DNA from 3 places in the Mesorhizobium sp. M0968 genome. Region 2 is predicted to be linked to each of the others. Evidence: predicted binding sites of a transcription regulator. Region 2 holds the regulator's gene; each other region holds the start of a gene.
What was found. Region 2 encodes PhoB, which activates phosphate uptake and scavenging genes when phosphate is short. Its sites were predicted from a motif close to TGTCATNNANCTGTCAT; they were not measured.

Region 1 (5,771 bases), 100 kb from region 2:
CGCCCATATGAATGGCCCGGCCGAATGGTCGGGGCCGGATGCCAAGCGTCTGGTCGAGGCGGCGCTTCAGCCGGGATAGGCTCAGACCGTGCGCAGGCGCGGCTTGAGCACGGCAATGCTTGCGCCGCGTCGGCTGGCGGTGCGGATTGCCGGAGCGGCCACGCCCGTCAGTTCCCCGAATGTCTCGATCGGAGCCGGTTTGCCGAGGTAGTAGCCTTGCCCGATCTCGCAAGCCTCGGCGTCCAGGAACTGCAATTCACCCGGCGTCTCGATGCCTTCTGCCAGAACCGGTAAGCCGAGACCGCGTCCAAGCCCCAGCACGGCGCGAACGATCGCCGCGAACTGGGCGTTCTTGTCGACCGATTTGATGAACGACCCGTCGATCTTGATCTTGTCGAAGGGAAAGGCGCTGAGGTTGGACAGCGAAGAATAGCCGGTGCCAAAATCGTCCATCGCCACATGCACGCCAAGCGCCTTGACCTGCCTCAAGGTTGCCAGCGCGCGCGGCATGTCCTTCACCAGGGCCGTTTCGGTGATCTCCAGTTCGAGCCTGCCGGGGGCCAGGCCGGATCTCGTCAATGCGTCGTGCACCTTGCGGCTGAAGTTCGGATTGTGAAGTTGCACGGCGGAGACGTTGACGGCGACCATCAGCGGGTTTGTCCAGCGAACAGCATCGTTACAAGCCGTCGTCAGCACCCAGTCGCCGATCTGCGCGATAGCGCCACTGTCCTCGGCCACCGGGATGAAAACGGCCGGAGAAATGTCACCCCGCTCAGGGTGCTGCCAACGGACCAGGGCTTCGAAGCCGATCATCCTGCCGCCGCGGATCTCCTTCTGCGGCTGATAGACGAGGTGGAACTCCTTGCGGGCGATCGCCTGGCGCAATTCATGCTCCATCACGCGCTTGTCGCGGGCCGCGGTGCCCATGGCCATCTCGAAAAACCGATAAGTGTCCCTGCCTTCGGTTTTGGCGCGATGGAGTGCCGTGTCGGCATGGCTGATCAGGCCGGCCTGGTCTTCGGCATCCAGCGGAAAGAAGGCGATGCCGATGCTGGCCGAGACGAGGCCGGAGCCGACCGAAACCCTGTTTTCCTCTCGGATCGCCGCCAGCAAGTCCTCGGCTATCCGGCCTGCGGCCAGGGGGTCGGGGAGGTTCGGAGCTATGATGGCAAATTCATCGCCGCCGAGACGCGCGAGCATCTGTCCGTGGCGCGGGATGCCGGAAATGCAGTGCGCCAGCTTCTGCAGCATAGCATCGCCGGCCCCGTGGCCATAGAGGTCGTTGACTTGCTTGAACCGGTCAAGGTCAAGCAGCAGGAGCGCCAGATGTCCATCCTTGCCGCCACGATCCATCGAGGCGAATTCTGCTTCCAGCCGGGAAGAAAAGCTCCGCCGATTGGCAAGCCCGGTAAGCGGATCGAAATGCGCGAGGCGGAGGATCTCTTGTTCTGCCTTCTTGCGCTCACGGATGTCGCGAACGGCAAGCACCGTATGAGGCCTGCCGCAGTAGGTGATTTTCCTGGCGATCAGCTCGACAGGAATTCTCGCCCCGTCGCTGCCCCTTAACTTCGCTTCCTGCGCCTGTTCGCCGAAGCCGGACATATCGGCTGCGCTCTGTCCGTCGAAAAGCTCGCCGAATTGCATCGTGTTCAGGGTGGCTGTCGCTGTTCCGGTCAGCTTCGCCATACTGTCATTGGCGCTGACAATGCGGGTGCCATCGCAAACGATCAGACCTTCCACCGCCGCATTGGCGAGATCGTGCATGCGATCGGCCTCGAGCTTCTGGCGGCGAAAGCGCAGGTCGATCCACAGCGCGGCACCCGATAGCACAAGGATTATCAGGCTGGCGACCGCTGCGGCAAAGGCCTGGGAAATGGGCTCGATGGAATGTTCGGATATTTCAATCGAGGAATCCGGAATGATCGACACCGCGGCCATCGCGATGAAATGCAAGCTGCAAATCGCCAGCGTCAAAAGCGCGGCGCCGCCGAAAGTCGCGAGCGCTGACGGACGGCGCAAGACGACAAGGAGCGCCAGTGCCGCGAGGGTCACGCCGGCCAGAAGCGATATCGCGACAAGGAGCAGGTTCCATACGACCCGGCCTTCGACCTCGAAAGCTGCCATGCCGATGTAGTGCATCGTCGCGATGGCGCCGCCCAGAATGGCGCCACCGACGAGGAAATGGTCGATGCCGCGGCGCAAGGTGGCGACCCACATCCCAAGCGCGGTCATGATAACGGCGGCGGCAAGCGAAAAGGCGGATAATCCCGGATTGTATGCGTTCGGTATTCCCGGCGTAAACGCGGTCATGGCGATGAAATGCGTCGCCCATATGCCGAACCCGGTCGAGGCCGCGGCGATCATCAGCCAGACAAGCCGGTTTCGCTCGGTCGATCGGCCGACATGCTTAAGGAGATTAACCGCTGAGAAGCAAGAAATTCCACAGATGAGTGCGGCAAGCGCAACCAGTCTCGGATCGTGCTGACTTACAATACAATTATAGACCGTCAGCATCCTGGTTCACTCGGTCTGCCAAAATTAACAGGGGAGGTGTGACTGATTAGCTCTTGGAGATTTTAACGAATGGTTAACCCGTGGGCCATGAGGCGGGTCTTTTCGGGGGAAAACCGACGCCGCTGCGCCGAAAAGACGGTGATGTGATTTCTGGCGCCCGGTTTCAGTAGCGAGTGCACTTTAGGAAGGAATGATGTTCATTGATCCGCAATAAAACCGTTGTCCGATTGTCATCAGCGCCACATATTGGCTTTGCGGAAGTGCCCCTTTCGCCAATGACAAACGGGAGATGAAACATGAAGTTCTTCGGCTTTGCGGCCGGTATCGCCGCCACCGTGACCCTGCTTTCCACCACCTCCGCCTTCGCCGTCACGCAGATCAGCTGGTGGCACGCCATGACCGGCGCCAACGCCGAGGTCGTCGCCAAGATCTCCAAGGATTTCAACGCCAGCCAGAGCGACTATGAGCTCGTTCCGGTGTTCAAGGGCACCTATCCGGAGACGCTGAATGCCGGCATCGCTGCCTTTCGTGCCGGGCAAGCGCCCGATATCCTCCAGGTGTTCGACGTCGGCACCGGCGTGATGATGGCGGCCGAGGGTGCGATAAAGCCGGTGGCCGATGTGATGACCGGCGCCGGGATGACTTTCGACAAGAGCCAGTATCTGCCCGGCATCGTCGGCTATTATTCGAAGCCGGACGGCACCATGCTATCGTTCCCCTACAACTCTTCCTCGCCGATCCTCTATTACAACAAGGACATCTTCCAGAAGGCAGGCCTCGACGTGAACAATCCGCCCAAGACGTGGAACGAGGTGTGGGAAGCTGCCAAGAAGATCAAGACGAGCGGCGCCGCCCCTTGCGGCTATACCTCGACCTGGCTGACCTGGATCCACCTGGAGAATTTCGCGGCGTGGAATGACGTGCCTTGGGCCACCCAGCAGAATGGCCTGGCCGGCGGTGATGTCGAACTCAAGATCAATGCGCCGATTTTCGTCAACCACTTCCAGGCGCTCGCTGACCTGGCCAAGGACGGCACATTCAAATATGGCGGGCGCACCTCCGAAGCCAAGCAGATATTCCTCGCCGGCGAATGCGGCATCTTCACCGAATCGTCGGGCGGCCTCGGCGATATCGTCAAGTCCGGCATGAACTATGGCATCGGCCAGCTTCCTTACGACAGTGACGCCAAGGGTGCCCCGCAGAACACGACGCCGGGCGGTGCCAGCCTGTGGGTGTTCGGCAACAAGTCGGACGAGGAATACAAGGGCGTCGCGGCCTTCTTTGCCTATCTGTCCAAGACCGATGTGCAGGAATATCTGCACCAGAAGTCGGGATATTTGCCAGTGACGCTTGCGGCATACGAGGCGACTAAGAAATCAGGCTTCTATGACAAGAACCCCGGCCGCGAGACACCCATCCTGCAGATGATCGGCAAGTCGCCGACCGACAATTCGAAGGGCGTGCGCCTGCCGAATCTGCCGCAGGTGCGTGATATCCAGAACGAGGAGCTGGAGAAGATGCTGGCCGGCCAGCAAACCGCCCAGCAGGCACTCGACAATGCGGTTGCGCGCGGCAACGCGGCGATCAAGGAAGCGCTGGAGAACTGACGGGATTATCTCGGTTAGTCGGTTGGAATATCGCCCACGCGAGCTCGCGCGGGCGATACCTGGATAGCGAGGGAAATCAGCCTGTCTCCACGCGTCGTCTTTCCCAACAAGATCCTGCCCTACCTGCTGGTGGCGCCACAACTCGCCATCACCCTGGTTTTCTTCTACTGGCCGGCCGGTCAGGCGCTTTACCAGTCGATGCTCAGGCAAGACCCGTTCGGGCTGAAGAGCAGGTTCGTCTGGTTGGCCAATTTCCGGAAGGTGCTGGCCGATCCGGCCTACCTCAACTCGATCAAGGTCACAGTAGTGTTCTCTCTTGCGACCGCGATCGTTGCCATGGTTGTGGCCCTGCTGCTTGCGGTCATGGCCGAGAAGGCCGTGCGCGGCAAAGGCCTCTACCGCACACTGTTGATATGGCCTTACGCCGTGGCGCCGGCGATTGCCGGCATGCTTTGGCTTTTCCTGTTCAATCCCTCGATCGGCTCGTTGGCCTATTTGCTGAGAAGCCTCGGCATCGTATGGGACCCGCTGCTCAACGGCACCCACGCCATGATCCTGCTGGTGTCGGCTGCTGCCTGGAAGCAGATCAGCTACAACTTCCTGTTCTTCGTCGCCGGCCTGCAGGCGGTGCCGAAAACGCTGATCGAAGCGGCGGCCATGGACGGCGCCGGCGAAACCAAGCGCTTCTGGACCATCGTCTTCCCGCTGCTTGCGCCGACAACCTTTTTCCTGCTGGTCGTCAACACCGTCTATGCCCTGTTCGACACGTTCGGCATCGTTCATGCCGTCACCGGCGGCGGGCCGGGCAAGACGACAGAGACGCTGGTCTACAAGGTCTACAATGACGGCTTCGTCAATCTGATCCTGGGCGATTCGGCGGCGCAGTCGGTCATCCTGATGGCCATCGTCATTGCGCTCACAGCGATCCAGTTCCGCTATGTGGAACGCAAAGTCCATTACGGCTGAGGGCAGCGATGATCGGCCAGTCCCCGCTCCGCACCTTCATCGCCCATGCCGTGCTCATCCTCGGCATATTGATCGTGGCTTTTCCGATCTACTACACCTTCGTTGCCTCGACGCACACGCTGCAAACGATCCTCAGGCCGCCCCTGCCGCTCTTGCCCGGCGGCCAGCTATGGAACAATTACAGCGAGGCGCTATTCGGCGGCGTCGGTCGTATCGGCGGGGTCAGCGTCGGCAGGCTGCTGCTCAACACTACGATCATGGCGCTCGGCGTTGCGGTGGGAAAGATCTTCATCTCGATCCTGTCGGCCTACGCGATCGTGTTCTTTCGCTTTCCGCTGCGCATGACCTTCTTCTGGCTGATCTTCATCACCTTGATGCTTCCAGTCGAGGTGCGCATCCTGCCGACCTACAAGGTGATGGTCGATCTCGGCATGATCGACACCTATGCCGGCCTGATCGTCCCGCTGATCGCCTCGGCCACCGCAACGCTGCTGTTTCGCCAGTTCTTCATGACCATACCGGGCGAATTGGTCGAGGCGGCGCGTGTCGACGGTGCCGGGCCATGGCGCTTCTTTTTCGATATTCTGGTGCCGCTGTCGCGGACAAACATCGCCGCGCTGTTCGTGATCCTCTTCATCTATGGCTGGACGCAGTATCTTTGGCCGCTGCTCGTCACCAACAGCA
Region 2 (5,771 bases):
CGACCCACCATGCGGCACCCCGCCAGACCAGAAGGCCGCCCAGCGTCACGATGAAGGCCGGCACCTCGAGATAAGCGATGATGTATCCCTGGAACGCTCCGATCAGAAGGCCAAGCGCCAGGCCGATGGCCAGTGCCAGGATCCAGATCCAGGGATTGCCTAATTGCAGACCGATCATTCGCACCAGGAAATGCACCTGCGCAAAGCCCATGACCACGCCGATCAGGCCTTCGGCGGAACCGACCGACAGGTCGATATTGCGCATGACGATAACCAGCACCATTCCGGCGGCCATTATGGCCACGGCGGAAGTCTGCACCGACAGGTTCCAGAGATTGCGTGGCGTCAGGAAGGTCCGGCTGTCGAAGTCGAACGGATTGACGCCGAGCCGTACGCTGGAAACGACATGCAGGCCGACCCAGATGACCAGCAGCGCGCCGACCATGCCGAGCATGCGCGTGTCGAGTTCGGTTGCCTTGAGAAATCGGGCAACGATGCCGAGCTCGGATTCCCGTGCCCGGTCTGCCGTGTTGTCGACCGGCGTGTTGGACGTCGTGTCGGTCATGATGTTTCTCCCGCCGGGTTGCCGTCTGTCGCGGATGCCGGAAGCAGCCTAGAAGTTATCCGCCGGAAGCGGAAAAACAACTCTTGTTGAAAAACGCCGCGGCGAGCGGCCGCGGCGTTCGGACTTCTCGGAAACGTCGGCTCAGTTGCAGACTGCAACAGTGCCAGCCGTCACGCCGGCGCAGACCTCTTCTTTCTTGATCCAGCCGGCGTCGATGACGACGTTGAGGTTGTCCTTGGTGATGGCGACCGGGGTCAGGAACAGCGACTTGACGGCATTGCCGCCGGGCGTGGTGAAATCCTTCACGCCGGCAATGTCGGTCATCTGCTTGCCGTCGGCCAGTTGCGAGGCGATCTCGGCGGCATTCTTGCCGAGCTCGCGCGCATCCTTCCACACCGACACGGTCTGTGTGCCGAGCGCGATGCGGTTCAGCGCGGCGTGGTCGCCGTCCTGGCCCGAAACCGGAACCGATCCGGCCAGCCCTTGCGCTGTCAGCGCGGCGACGACGCCGCCGGCAGTGCCGTCATTAGCGGCGACCACGGCATCGACCTTGTTGTCGTTCGCGGTCAGGAACTGTTCCATGTTCTTCTGAGCGTTGGCCGGCAGCCAGCCGTCGGTATAGGCCTCGCCAACATTCTTGATCTTGCCGCTGTCTATTGCCGCCTTCAGCACCTCCATCGAACCGGCAAACAGGAAATCGGCATTCGGATCGGAACCCGAACCCTTGATGAAGACGTAGTTGCCTTCCGGCTTCACCTTGAAGACTTCCCGGGCCTGCATGCGGCCGACTTCCTTGTTGTCGAAGGTCAGGTAAAAGACGTCCTTGTTCTCGATCAGCCGGTCGTAGCCGACAACCGGAATACCTTCGTCCAGCGCCTTTTGCACGGCCGGCCCGATGGCCGAGGCGTCCTGCGCCAGGATGATCAGTGCGTTGGCGCCCTGCGAGATCAGGCTCTCGACGTCGGTGAGCTGCTTGCCGGGGTTGGACTGTGCGTCGGCGGAAATATACTTGTCGCCTGCGGCCTCGATGGCCGCCTTCATTGCGGCCTCGTCGGTCTTCCAGCGCTCTTCCTGGAAGTTCGACCAGGAAACGCCGATGACCTTGTCTTTAGCCTGCGCCACCGACGCCAGCGCCAGCGTCATGGCGACACCCGCCAGAATGGCGGTCGTGAATTTCTTCATCATATCCTCCCTGCGCCGCGTACGGCGTGACCAATTGGCTCAAAGACCAGCTTAGAAGCTCTAATTTTTTCGAGCCTCGAAAAAATACTGGCCCGATCTCCGGCTGCTGTCAACATCGATTCTGATGGATTTTGATGACTCTGCGAGTTTTTTCGAGCGTCGGAATAAACGATGACAGCGCCACCTGCATCTGACACTATTTGCCTGCATCCGACACTATTTGTCGGACATTACCGACGGCTTCCGGTTCATGAGCGGCCGCGGCAACCGGGAGGAAAGCAAAACAATGTCGGTCGGAATCCGCCATGACGATTTGCGCCGGCGCAACCGGGCGATGGTGATCTCGGCGGTGCGCCGGGCCGGCCAGCCATCGCGTACTGAGATCGCAGCTACCACCGGCCTCAGTCATTCGACCATATCGGCGATCTCTTCCGACCTGATACGGGAAGGCATCCTCGCCGAGAGCAAGGCAAGTGAGCCCGTTTCGTTGAAACGCGGTCGTCCGCAGGTCGGCCTCGCCCTCAATCCGGAAGCGGCGGCGGTGCTGACCGTGGTGTTGTCGCTGAATTTCCTGTCGGCCGCCATTATCGACTATACGGGACAGGTGGTCGCCGAGGAACAGCGCCGGCTGGACACGCTGACCATGCCGCGCGACGAGCTGATCCGTGAATGCATGGCCATCGTCCGGCGCCGGCTGCAGGATCCAGATCTTGACGTCCGCAGTGTCGCCCGCATCGCCCTGGCGATTCAGGGCATTGCCGACTCCCCTGCACGCGCCATGCTGTGGTCGCCGATCACGCCGCAGACCGACATCGCCTTTGCCGACATGCTGGAGGACGAATTCGGCATCCCGGCAACGGTGGAGAACGACTGCAACATGATGGCGGTGGCTTTGCGCTGGCGCAATCCGGATCGCTATCGCGACGACTTCATCGCCATCCTGCTTTCGCATGGCATCGGCATGGGGCTGGTGCTGAAGGGCGAACTGTTCACCGGGACGCATTCCTCGGGCGGCGAATTTGGCCACATGATCCATCGTCCGGGCGGCGCGCTCTGCCGTTGCGGGCGGCGCGGCTGCATCGAGGCGTATGCCGGCAACTACGCCATCTGGCGCAACGCCAGGCAGATGAGCGAAGACAGCGAACCGGTCGCCGACGTCAGCGACGCCGACATGCGAGCACTGGCGGCCCGGGCGCGCGAGAAAGATGGGCCGGAACGCGAGGCCTACCGCAAGGCCGGCGAAGCGCTGGGTTTCGGTCTCGGCTCGCTGTTCGCGCTGATCGATCCGGCACCGGTCGCGATGGTCGGCGCCAGTGCCGCCGCCTTCGATCTGATCGAGCCGGCCTTGCGGAAGGCAATCGCCCAGACCGCCGGCGGCCAGCATTCAGGCTCGATCTCCTTCGATACAGAGCCGAACGAATTGCCGCTGATCCGCGAAGGCTGCGCGATGCGGGCGTTAAGCTTCGTCGACCAGGAGATTTTCGCGCCGGGCGCGCAAATGAGGCCCAGCGTCAGAAAGAACGTAGCCTGACCAGGCGGGTCAATCTTCCCTGATCGCATAGCCGGCACCGCGGATGGTGCGGATGACATCCGGCATCCGGCCGTTGTTGACGGCTTTGCGCAGCCGCCCGACATGCACGTCGACGGTGCGTTCGTCGATGTAGATTGTCTCGCCCCAGACATTATCGAGTAACTGGCTGCGCGAGAAGACACGGCCCGGATGCCGCATCATGAACTCGAGCAGCCGGAATTCGGTCGGCCCGAGCCTGATTTCGCTCTTCTTGCGATAGACCCTGTGCGATTCGCGATCGAGCACGATGTCGCCGACCTTCAGCACGCTGGACAGCACTTCCGGCTTGGCGCGCCGCAGCAGCGCCTTGACCCTGGCCATGAATTCCGGTGTCGAAAACGGCTTGACCAGATAGTCGTCGGCGCCGGTCGAAAGACCGCGCACCCGGTCGCTCTCCTCGCCGCGCGCGGTCAGCATGATGATCGGCAGCCGCTCGGTTTCGGGGCGCACCCGCAACCGACGACAGAGCTCGATGCCGGAAACCGCTGGTATCATCCAGTCGAGCACCAAAAGGTCGGGCACATTCTCCTGCAAACGGATCTCGGCTTCGTCGCCGCGTGTCACCACCTCGACCTGGTAGCCTTCGGATTCGAGATTGTAGCGGAGCAGCACACCCAACGGCTCCTCGTCCTCCACCACCATTATGCGTGGTGCGATCATCGGCTGGGCACCCCCATCATGTCACCGGTGCGGACATTGTCGTTTCGTCCTGCTTCGGACGATTGACCGGCAATTGCTCGCCGGTCAGCACATAATACGCATTTTCGGCGATGTTGGTGACATGGTCGCCGATCCGCTCCAGATTCTTGGCGCAGAACAGCAGGTGCGTGCAAGCGGTGATGTTGCGCGGATCTTCCATCATGTAGGTCAACAGCTCGCGGAACACGGACGTGTATTTAACGTCGATGCGCTCGTCGGCGGCACGAAGCTTGGCCAACGCGGCCGCATCGCCTGCAGCATATTCCTCGATGACACCCTGCACCTGGATGAGAACCAACTGCGCCATCGCGTCGATGGAATGCGACAGGTCCCGCGGCGTGGCGCTGAGGCCGACCGCACTCACGCGCTTGGCGATATTCTTGGCAAGGTCGCCGATGCGTTCGAGGTCGCCCGCCATGCGGATCGCTCCGACCACATGGCGAAGATCGTGGGCCATCGGCTGGCGTTTGGCGATCAGGGTGATGGCGCGGTCGTCCAGTTCGCGTTGACGCGCATCCATGATGGCGTCGTCGGAAACGACGCGTTGCGCCAGCACGTTGTCGGAATTCAACAGGGCCTTGGTCGCCCCGCCGACCATCGAACCGGCGAGGTCGGCCATGTCGCGGATCAGCTTGCTGATCTGCTCGAGATCCTCGTCGAAAGAAGCGACTGTGTGTTCGCCCATGGTCCTGTCCTCATATGCATGATCGGAACGGCTCAGCCGAAGCGGCCAGTGATGTAGTCCTGCGTGCGCTTCTCGCGGGGCGACGTGAATATCTTCTCGGTCCGGTCGAACTCGACCAGTTCACCCAGATACATGAAGGCGGTCTGGCGCGACACGCGCGCCGCCTGCTGCATGTTGTGGGTGACGATGACGATCGTGTAGTCGGCTTGCAACTCGTCGATCAGTTCCTCGATCTTGGCGGTCGACAGCGGGTCGAGGGCCGAAGCCGGTTCGTCGAGCAGAATGACTTCCGGCTTCACGGCCACCGTGCGGGCGATACAGAGCCGCTGCTGCTGGCCGCCGGACAGGCTCAAGCCGCTGGCGTTGAGCTTGTCCTTGACCTCGCTCCACAGCGCGGCGCGCTTCAACGCCTGTTCGACGCGGCCGTCCATCTCGGACTTGCCGAGGTTCTCGTAGAGCCTGACGCCGAAGGCGATGTTCTCGTAGATCGACATCGGGAACGGCGTCGGCTTCTGGAACACCATGCCGATCTTGGTCCTGAGGAGGTTGAGATCCTGCGACCGGTCGAGAATGTTCTTGCCGTCGAGCAGCACCTGGCCCTCGGCCGTCTGTTTTGGGTAGAGCTCATAGATGCGGTTGAACACACGCAGCAGCGTCGATTTCCCGCAGCCCGAAGGGCCGATGAAGGCCGTGACACTGCGCTCAGGCAGCGACAGGCTGATGTCCTTCAGCGCCTTGCTCTGGCCGTAGTAGAAGTTGAGGTTCTTGACCTCGATCTTCGTCTTCTCGGCGACCGTTTCGGCCATCGTCATGTCTGGGGACAACATCTGTGTCATCTGTCCTCTCTGCGTCCGGTAAGGCTGCGGGCGAGGATGCTCAAGCCCAGAACCGTCAGGGTGATTATGAGTGCGCCGGTCCACGCCAGTTGCTGCCATTCCTCGTAAGGGCTGAGAGCGAACTGGAAGATGGTCACCGGCAGGCTGGCCATCGGCGCGTTGATATTGCTGCTCCAGAACTGGTTGTTGAGCGCGGTGAAGAGCAGCGGCGCCGTCTCGCCGGAAATGCGTGCT
Region 3 (5,771 bases), 260 kb from region 2:
TCATGCCCTGATAGACCTTGACGCCGGGGTCGATGACCATCGGGCCGCGGTCTTCCAGGTTCCACATGGCGTACGCCACCGATTCACCCTGTTCATTGGAGATCAGCACGCCGTTGGTACGGCCCGGCAGCTCACCCTTGTAAGGTTCATAGGCATGGAACAGCCGGTTCATCACAGCGGTGCCTCGCGTTTCGGTCAACAGTTCCGACTGGTAGCCGATCAGCCCGCGCGTCGGTGCGTGGAAGACGATGCGCTGGCGATTGCCGCCCGAAGGGCGAAGCTCGACCATCTCGGCCTTGCGCTCCGACATCTTCTGCACGACGACGCCGGCATGCTCCTCGTCGACGTCGATGACGACTTCCTCGACCGGCTCCAGCAATTCGCCGCTATCGCCCTTCTGCATGACGACGCGCGGCCGCGACACGGCGATCTCAAAACCTTCGCGGCGCATCGTCTCGATCAGCACGGCCAGCTGCAATTCGCCGCGGCCGGAAACGAAGAACGAATCCTTGTCAGGTGATTCCTCGATCTTCAGCGCGACATTGCCTTCGGCCTCGCGCAGCAGGCGGTCGCGGATGACGCGGCTGGTCACCTTGTCGCCTTCGGTACCGGCCAGCGGCGAATCGTTGACGAGGAAAGACATCGTCACAGTCGGCGGATCGATCGGCTGCGCGTGCAGCGGCTCGGTCACCGACAGGTCGCAGAAGGTGTCGGCGACAGTGCCTTTCGACAGGCCGGCGATGGCGACGATGTCGCCCGCCTGCGCCTCGTCAATGGGCTGGCGCTCGAGCCCGCGGAAAGCAAGGATTTTCGAGATTCGGCCGGTTTCGACCTGGGTGCCGTCATGGTGCAGCACCTTGACCGCCTGGTTGGATTTCAGCGTGCCGGATTCGATACGGCCGGTGATGATGCGGCCGAGGAAAGGATTGGCTTCCAGGATGGTGCCGATCATGCGGAATGGGCCGGGATGAACGGTCGGCGCCGGCACGTGCTTGATGACGAGGTCGAACAGCGGCGCCAGAGCCTGGTCCTTCGGACCTTCGGGATTTTCCGAGACCCAGCCGTCGCGGCCTGAACCGTAAAGGATAGGGAAGTCGAGCTGCTCGTCGGTAGCGTCAAGTGCTGCAAAAAGATCGAACACCTCGTTCACCACTTCGACGTGGCGGGCATCTGGCCGGTCGATCTTGTTGATGACGACGATCGGCTTCAGTCCAACCTTGAGTGCCTTGCCGACCACGAATTTGGTCTGGGGCATCGGCCCCTCGGCGGCGTCGACCAGCACGATGGCCGAATCCACCATCGACAGAATGCGCTCGACCTCGCCGCCGAAGTCGGCGTGGCCGGGCGTGTCGACGATGTTGATGCGGGTGTCCTTCCAGTCGACCGAGGTCGCCTTGGCCAGGATGGTGATGCCGCGTTCCTTTTCGAGGTCGTTCGAATCCATGGCGCGCTCGGCGACGCGCTGGTTGTCGCGGAACGAGCCGGACTGTTTCAGAAGCTGGTCGACGAGGGTGGTTTTTCCATGGTCGACGTGCGCGATGATCGCGATATTGCGGATTTTCATGTTTCGGTCTCGGGAGCGTTGCAGGCAGCAGGCCAAAAGGCGCTGCCTCTTTCGGTTGGGCGGCTCATACAGGGTTTTTCGCAATTGCGAAAGAGGAGGCGAGCCACCAAATAAAGTCACCAAATCTTAAATGTCTTGGTGTGAAGTGGAATTATTAACCAAGGCGGAACCTTTCATGGTCCGGACAGTTCGAATTTCATGATCGAGATAGGCATCAAACTCCGGCCGATTTTGGCATGTACCGCGCTCGCCGTCCTCCTCGCGGCCGGCGCGGCGCAATCGGCGGCGTCGTTCAAGGAGACGCGGTCTGCTTTGCCGTCCGACAAGCCGTCGGCGGAGCAGCTTTTTGCCGATGCTCCCGATGGCGTCGATCCGGTGGTGACCGGGCCGGTCAGCGCCGCCTTCAAGCAGCGGCAGCAAAATGCCGGATGCGACAGCGCCGTCTGGCCCAACATTCCCGTCGTCTGCTATCCCGATTGATATACGTTCCTACCCTCGGGCTGGCCCGAGGGTAGTGGCGCCGTCGCTCACGCCGACCGCACCGGATCAAGCGTGACCTTGTAGAGTTCGCTGTCGTCGCGATCCATCAGCCGCACCGTCAACTGTTCGGTGGCGCCATCGATCTCGACGAGCCCGAAGAACTGCAGGCCGGCCGAAGGCGCCAGGTTTTGACCCTGTTCGGCAGTTGGTGCCTTTATGAACTTCAGCTCCGGGCCGAATGTCATATCGAAACCATTAGGCCCGAACGTCCCGGAATGGATCGGACCCGAAACGAATTCCCAAAACGGATCGAAGTCCTGGAACTGCGCCTTGTCCGGATTGTAGTAATGCGCGGCTGTGTAATGCACGTCTGCGGTGAGCCAGACAGTGTTGCTGATACCCGCATTCTTTATATAGCGAAGAAGGTCGGCAATTTCCAGCTCACGCCCTTTGGCCGGGCCATTGTCGCCATTGCTGACCGCCTCGGCCCCTACCTTCTTGGTGCCGTCGTTCCAGACGACGAGGCCGAGCGGCATGTCGGCGGCGATGATTTTCCAGGTTGCGTTGGAATTCGCCAGTTCACGCTTCAGCCACTTGATCTGCTGTTCACCGAGGATGCGCGATTGCGGCGTCATCGTCTCCTGCATATCCGGACCGTTGGGGCCGCGGTAGGAACGCATGTCGAGGAAGAACACGTCGAGCAGCGGACCATAGGCGATCTTGCGGTAGACGCGGCCGGGCTCCGACGGCTCGTAACGGATCGTCGTCATTTCGTGGAAGGCGCGCGCCGCACGTGCCGCCAGCACATGGATGGATTTTTCAGTGTAGCGATCGTCGGCGCTCAGGTCCTTCGAGTCCGACCAGTTGTTCAGCACCTCGTGGTCATCCCACTGATAGAAGGTCGGACAGATGGCGCTGAGCGCCAGCACATGCCTGTCCATCATGTTGTATTTCCACTGCGCCCGGTATTCGTCCAGCGTCTCGGCAACCTTGCGCTTCTCGTCGATCAGCACTTTGTTTTTCCACTTGCCGCCGTTGGGCAGGTCGACCTCGTCCTTCATCGCACCATCGGCATAGATCGTATCGCCCGAATGCAGGAAGAAGTCGGGCGTGTGCTTGGCAATGGTGGCGTAGGTCTTCATGCCGGTCTCGTCGATGCCCCAACCTTGGCCGGCGGTGTCGCCCGACCAGGCAAAGCGAATGTCGCGCTTCGAGGCAGGTGCCGTGCGGAAGCGGCCGACGACCGGCTCGGAAACGGCGTTGATGTCGGCAAGATCGGCCGCGACCATGCGGTAGAAGATGTCCTGGTCGGAGGCGAGATCGGTAAGCAGCCGCTTCACCGTATAATCGCTGGCCGGCGAGGTATCGAGCGGCGCGAGGCGGACGGCATTGGTGAAGCTTTCGGTCCGCGACACCTCGAACATGACGCGCGACGGCCCGTCGGTGCGTGTCCAGACCATGCCGCTGGTGGCGTCGACGTCGCCGGACTGGATGCCATGGGTGAAAGCCGGGCGCTGATTGGCGCGCGAGTAATAGGGGAGGGCGAGGCCCGAGGCGCCGACCAGGCCAACGGCGCTGGCCGACGTGACGAAAGCGCGCCGCGTCATCGAAATCTTGTTCATGGCTGTCTCCTGGATGGCGTTGAACGTAGCCGCCAAGCTCCAGCTTCAATGTTTCAGGCACATTTCGAAACGATGAAGGTTTGATAACAGTGAACAGGCTGGCGAATCTCCCCCCTCGAGGGGGAGATGTCGCCGAAGGCGACAGAGGGGGTCGTCTCGGATGGAGCACCGACCTCTTGCGCCTGCGATAAGGGGCCGAGCCCCGTTGGACCGACCCCCTCTGGCCGCTTCGCGGCCATCTCCCCCTCAAGGGGGGAGATTAGCACGGCCGATTGCGCCCTACGCCGCCTGCGGTTCCGGATCAAACGCCGGGCGGCTGGTGTTGATCAGCAGCGAGATGCAGGCGGCGGCTATTGCCGTCATACCGGCGATCAGGAAGGCAAGCTCGTAATTGCCTTGCAGCTCGCGCATGGTGCCGCCGAAGAAGGCCGCTGTCGCGGCGCCAACCTGATGGCCGGCGACGATCCAGCCGAAGACGATCGGCCCGCTGCGGTCGCCGAACGCCTCGTTGGAAAGCCTGAGCGTCGGCGGCACCGTGGCGATCCAGTCCAGTCCGTAAAACACCGCGAAGATGATCAGGCTGGTCGCCGAGAAGCCGGAATAGGGCAGATAGATCAGCGACAGGCCGCGAATGCCGTAATAGACGCCGAGCAGCTTGCGCGGGTCGAAACGGTCGGTGAGCCAGCCCGACAGCGTCGTGCCGATCAGGTCGAAGATGCCCATCATCGACAGCAGGCCTGCGGCCTGCACTTCGCCGATGCCCATATCGCCGCAAAAGGCGATCAGATGCGTGCCGACCAACCCGTTGGTGGTGAAGCCGCAAACGAAGAAGGTGGCGAACAGATACCAGAACACGCGCGTGCCGGCGGCGCGGCGCAGCGTGCTCAATGTATGCGAAAGGAAATTGCCTTGCGAGGCTGGCGGCACCGGCGGCACGTCGTCGGCATCGGCTCCATAGCGGACCATGCCGATCGACGCCGGGCGCTCCGGCACCAGCATATAGACCAGCGGCACCAGGCAGGCGGTGGCCACGGCAATGGCGATGGCGACCGGCTTCCAGCCGCCCGACTGGGCGAGCGAGGCGAGCAGCGGCAGGAAGACCAGCAGCCCGGTGGCACTGGACGCCGACATCAGCCCCATCACCAAGCCGCGATTGGTCTTGAACCAGCGGTTGACGATGGTCGCGCCGAGCACGGTGGCGACGGCGCCCGAGCTGACGCCGGAAAACACGCCCCAGGTGAGGAGCAGATGCCACGGTTTGGTCATCAACAGGCTGAGCGCGGTCGATCCCGACATCAAGAGCAGCGCGGCAAGCAAGGTGCGGCGCAGCCCGATCCGCTCCATCAGCGCCGCGGCAAACGGCCCGGTCAGGCCATAGAGGAAGATGCCGGTGGCCGCCGCCAGCGACACCACGTCGCGCCGCCAGCCGAAACTGTTCTCCAGCGGCAGCATCATGACTGCCGGCGCCGAACGCAGGCCCGCTGCGATCAGCAGGCAAAGGAAGATGACGGCGACCACGACGAAAGCGTAGCGCTGGCCAAACGGGCGGGATTGAGCTATCATGTTACTGACCGGTACGTTGCAGGAGCGCGAAACATACGTACCGACCGGTAACATTGTCAACCAGCTAATCGGCAGACCAGGCATGAAAAGCATTGAACCAACGATCAAGGCCAATGACGCACCGCCGCCTCGCGCCGCCGAACGGATTCTCCAGGTGGCGCGCGATCTGTTCTACCGGCAAGGCATCAGGGCGATCGGCGTCGACGAGATCGTGCGGCGTGCCGGCGTCACCAAGCCCAGCCTCTACCGCAGCTTTCCGTCCAAGGACGAGCTGGCCGCATCCTACCTCCGGCACTATGACCTCGAATTCTGGGAGCGTTTCGACGAGGCGGTGAATGCCCATCCCGGCGATCCGCGCGCGCAGATCGTCGCCTTCCTGACGCGTGTCGGCAAGCGTACGCAAAGGCCCGACTATCGCGGCTGCGGCATGACCAATGCCGCGGTCGAATATCCCGAACATGGCCATCCGGCCCGCGTCGTGAGCGAGGCCAACAAGCAGGAACTGCGCCGCCGCCTGCATGCCATGGCGGCAGAGATGGGCG

Region 1: ugpB (sn-glycerol-3-phosphate ABC transporter substrate-binding protein UgpB) is a predicted target of PhoB. The motif match lies at 2,732-2,748, and genes of this name have one in related genera.
Region 3: NKH67_RS02395 (alkaline phosphatase D family protein) is a predicted target of PhoB. The motif match lies at 3,739-3,755, and genes of this name have one in related genera.

Annotation. Positions count from the first base shown of each region.
Region 1 covers NZ_JAMYNL010000001.1:101,399-107,169, reverse strand. Annotated here, with positions in the region: gene tlpA (thiol:disulfide interchange protein TlpA) at 1-79, shown strand, start outside; gene NKH67_RS00475 (bifunctional diguanylate cyclase/phosphodiesterase) at 82-2,514, opposite strand; gene ugpB (sn-glycerol-3-phosphate ABC transporter substrate-binding protein UgpB) at 2,811-4,121, shown strand; gene ugpA (sn-glycerol-3-phosphate ABC transporter permease UgpA) at 4,203-5,087, shown strand; gene ugpE (sn-glycerol-3-phosphate ABC transporter permease UgpE) at 5,096-5,771, shown strand, end outside.
Region 2 covers NZ_JAMYNL010000001.1:204,646-210,416, forward strand. Annotated here, with positions in the region: gene NKH67_RS01050 (sugar ABC transporter permease) at 1-565, opposite strand, end outside; gene xylF (D-xylose ABC transporter substrate-binding protein) at 707-1,747, opposite strand; gene NKH67_RS01060 (ROK family protein) at 2,034-3,278, shown strand; gene phoB (phosphate regulon transcriptional regulator PhoB) at 3,288-3,977, opposite strand; gene phoU (phosphate signaling complex protein PhoU) at 3,994-4,701, opposite strand; gene pstB (phosphate ABC transporter ATP-binding protein PstB) at 4,734-5,537, opposite strand; gene pstA (phosphate ABC transporter permease PstA) at 5,534-5,771, opposite strand, start outside.
Region 3 covers NZ_JAMYNL010000001.1:462,836-468,606, forward strand. Annotated here, with positions in the region: gene typA (translational GTPase TypA) at 1-1,564, opposite strand, end outside; gene NKH67_RS02390 (hypothetical protein) at 1,763-2,044, shown strand; gene NKH67_RS02395 (alkaline phosphatase D family protein) at 2,092-3,666, opposite strand; gene NKH67_RS02400 (MFS transporter) at 3,946-5,229, opposite strand; gene NKH67_RS02405 (TetR/AcrR family transcriptional regulator) at 5,312-5,771, shown strand, end outside.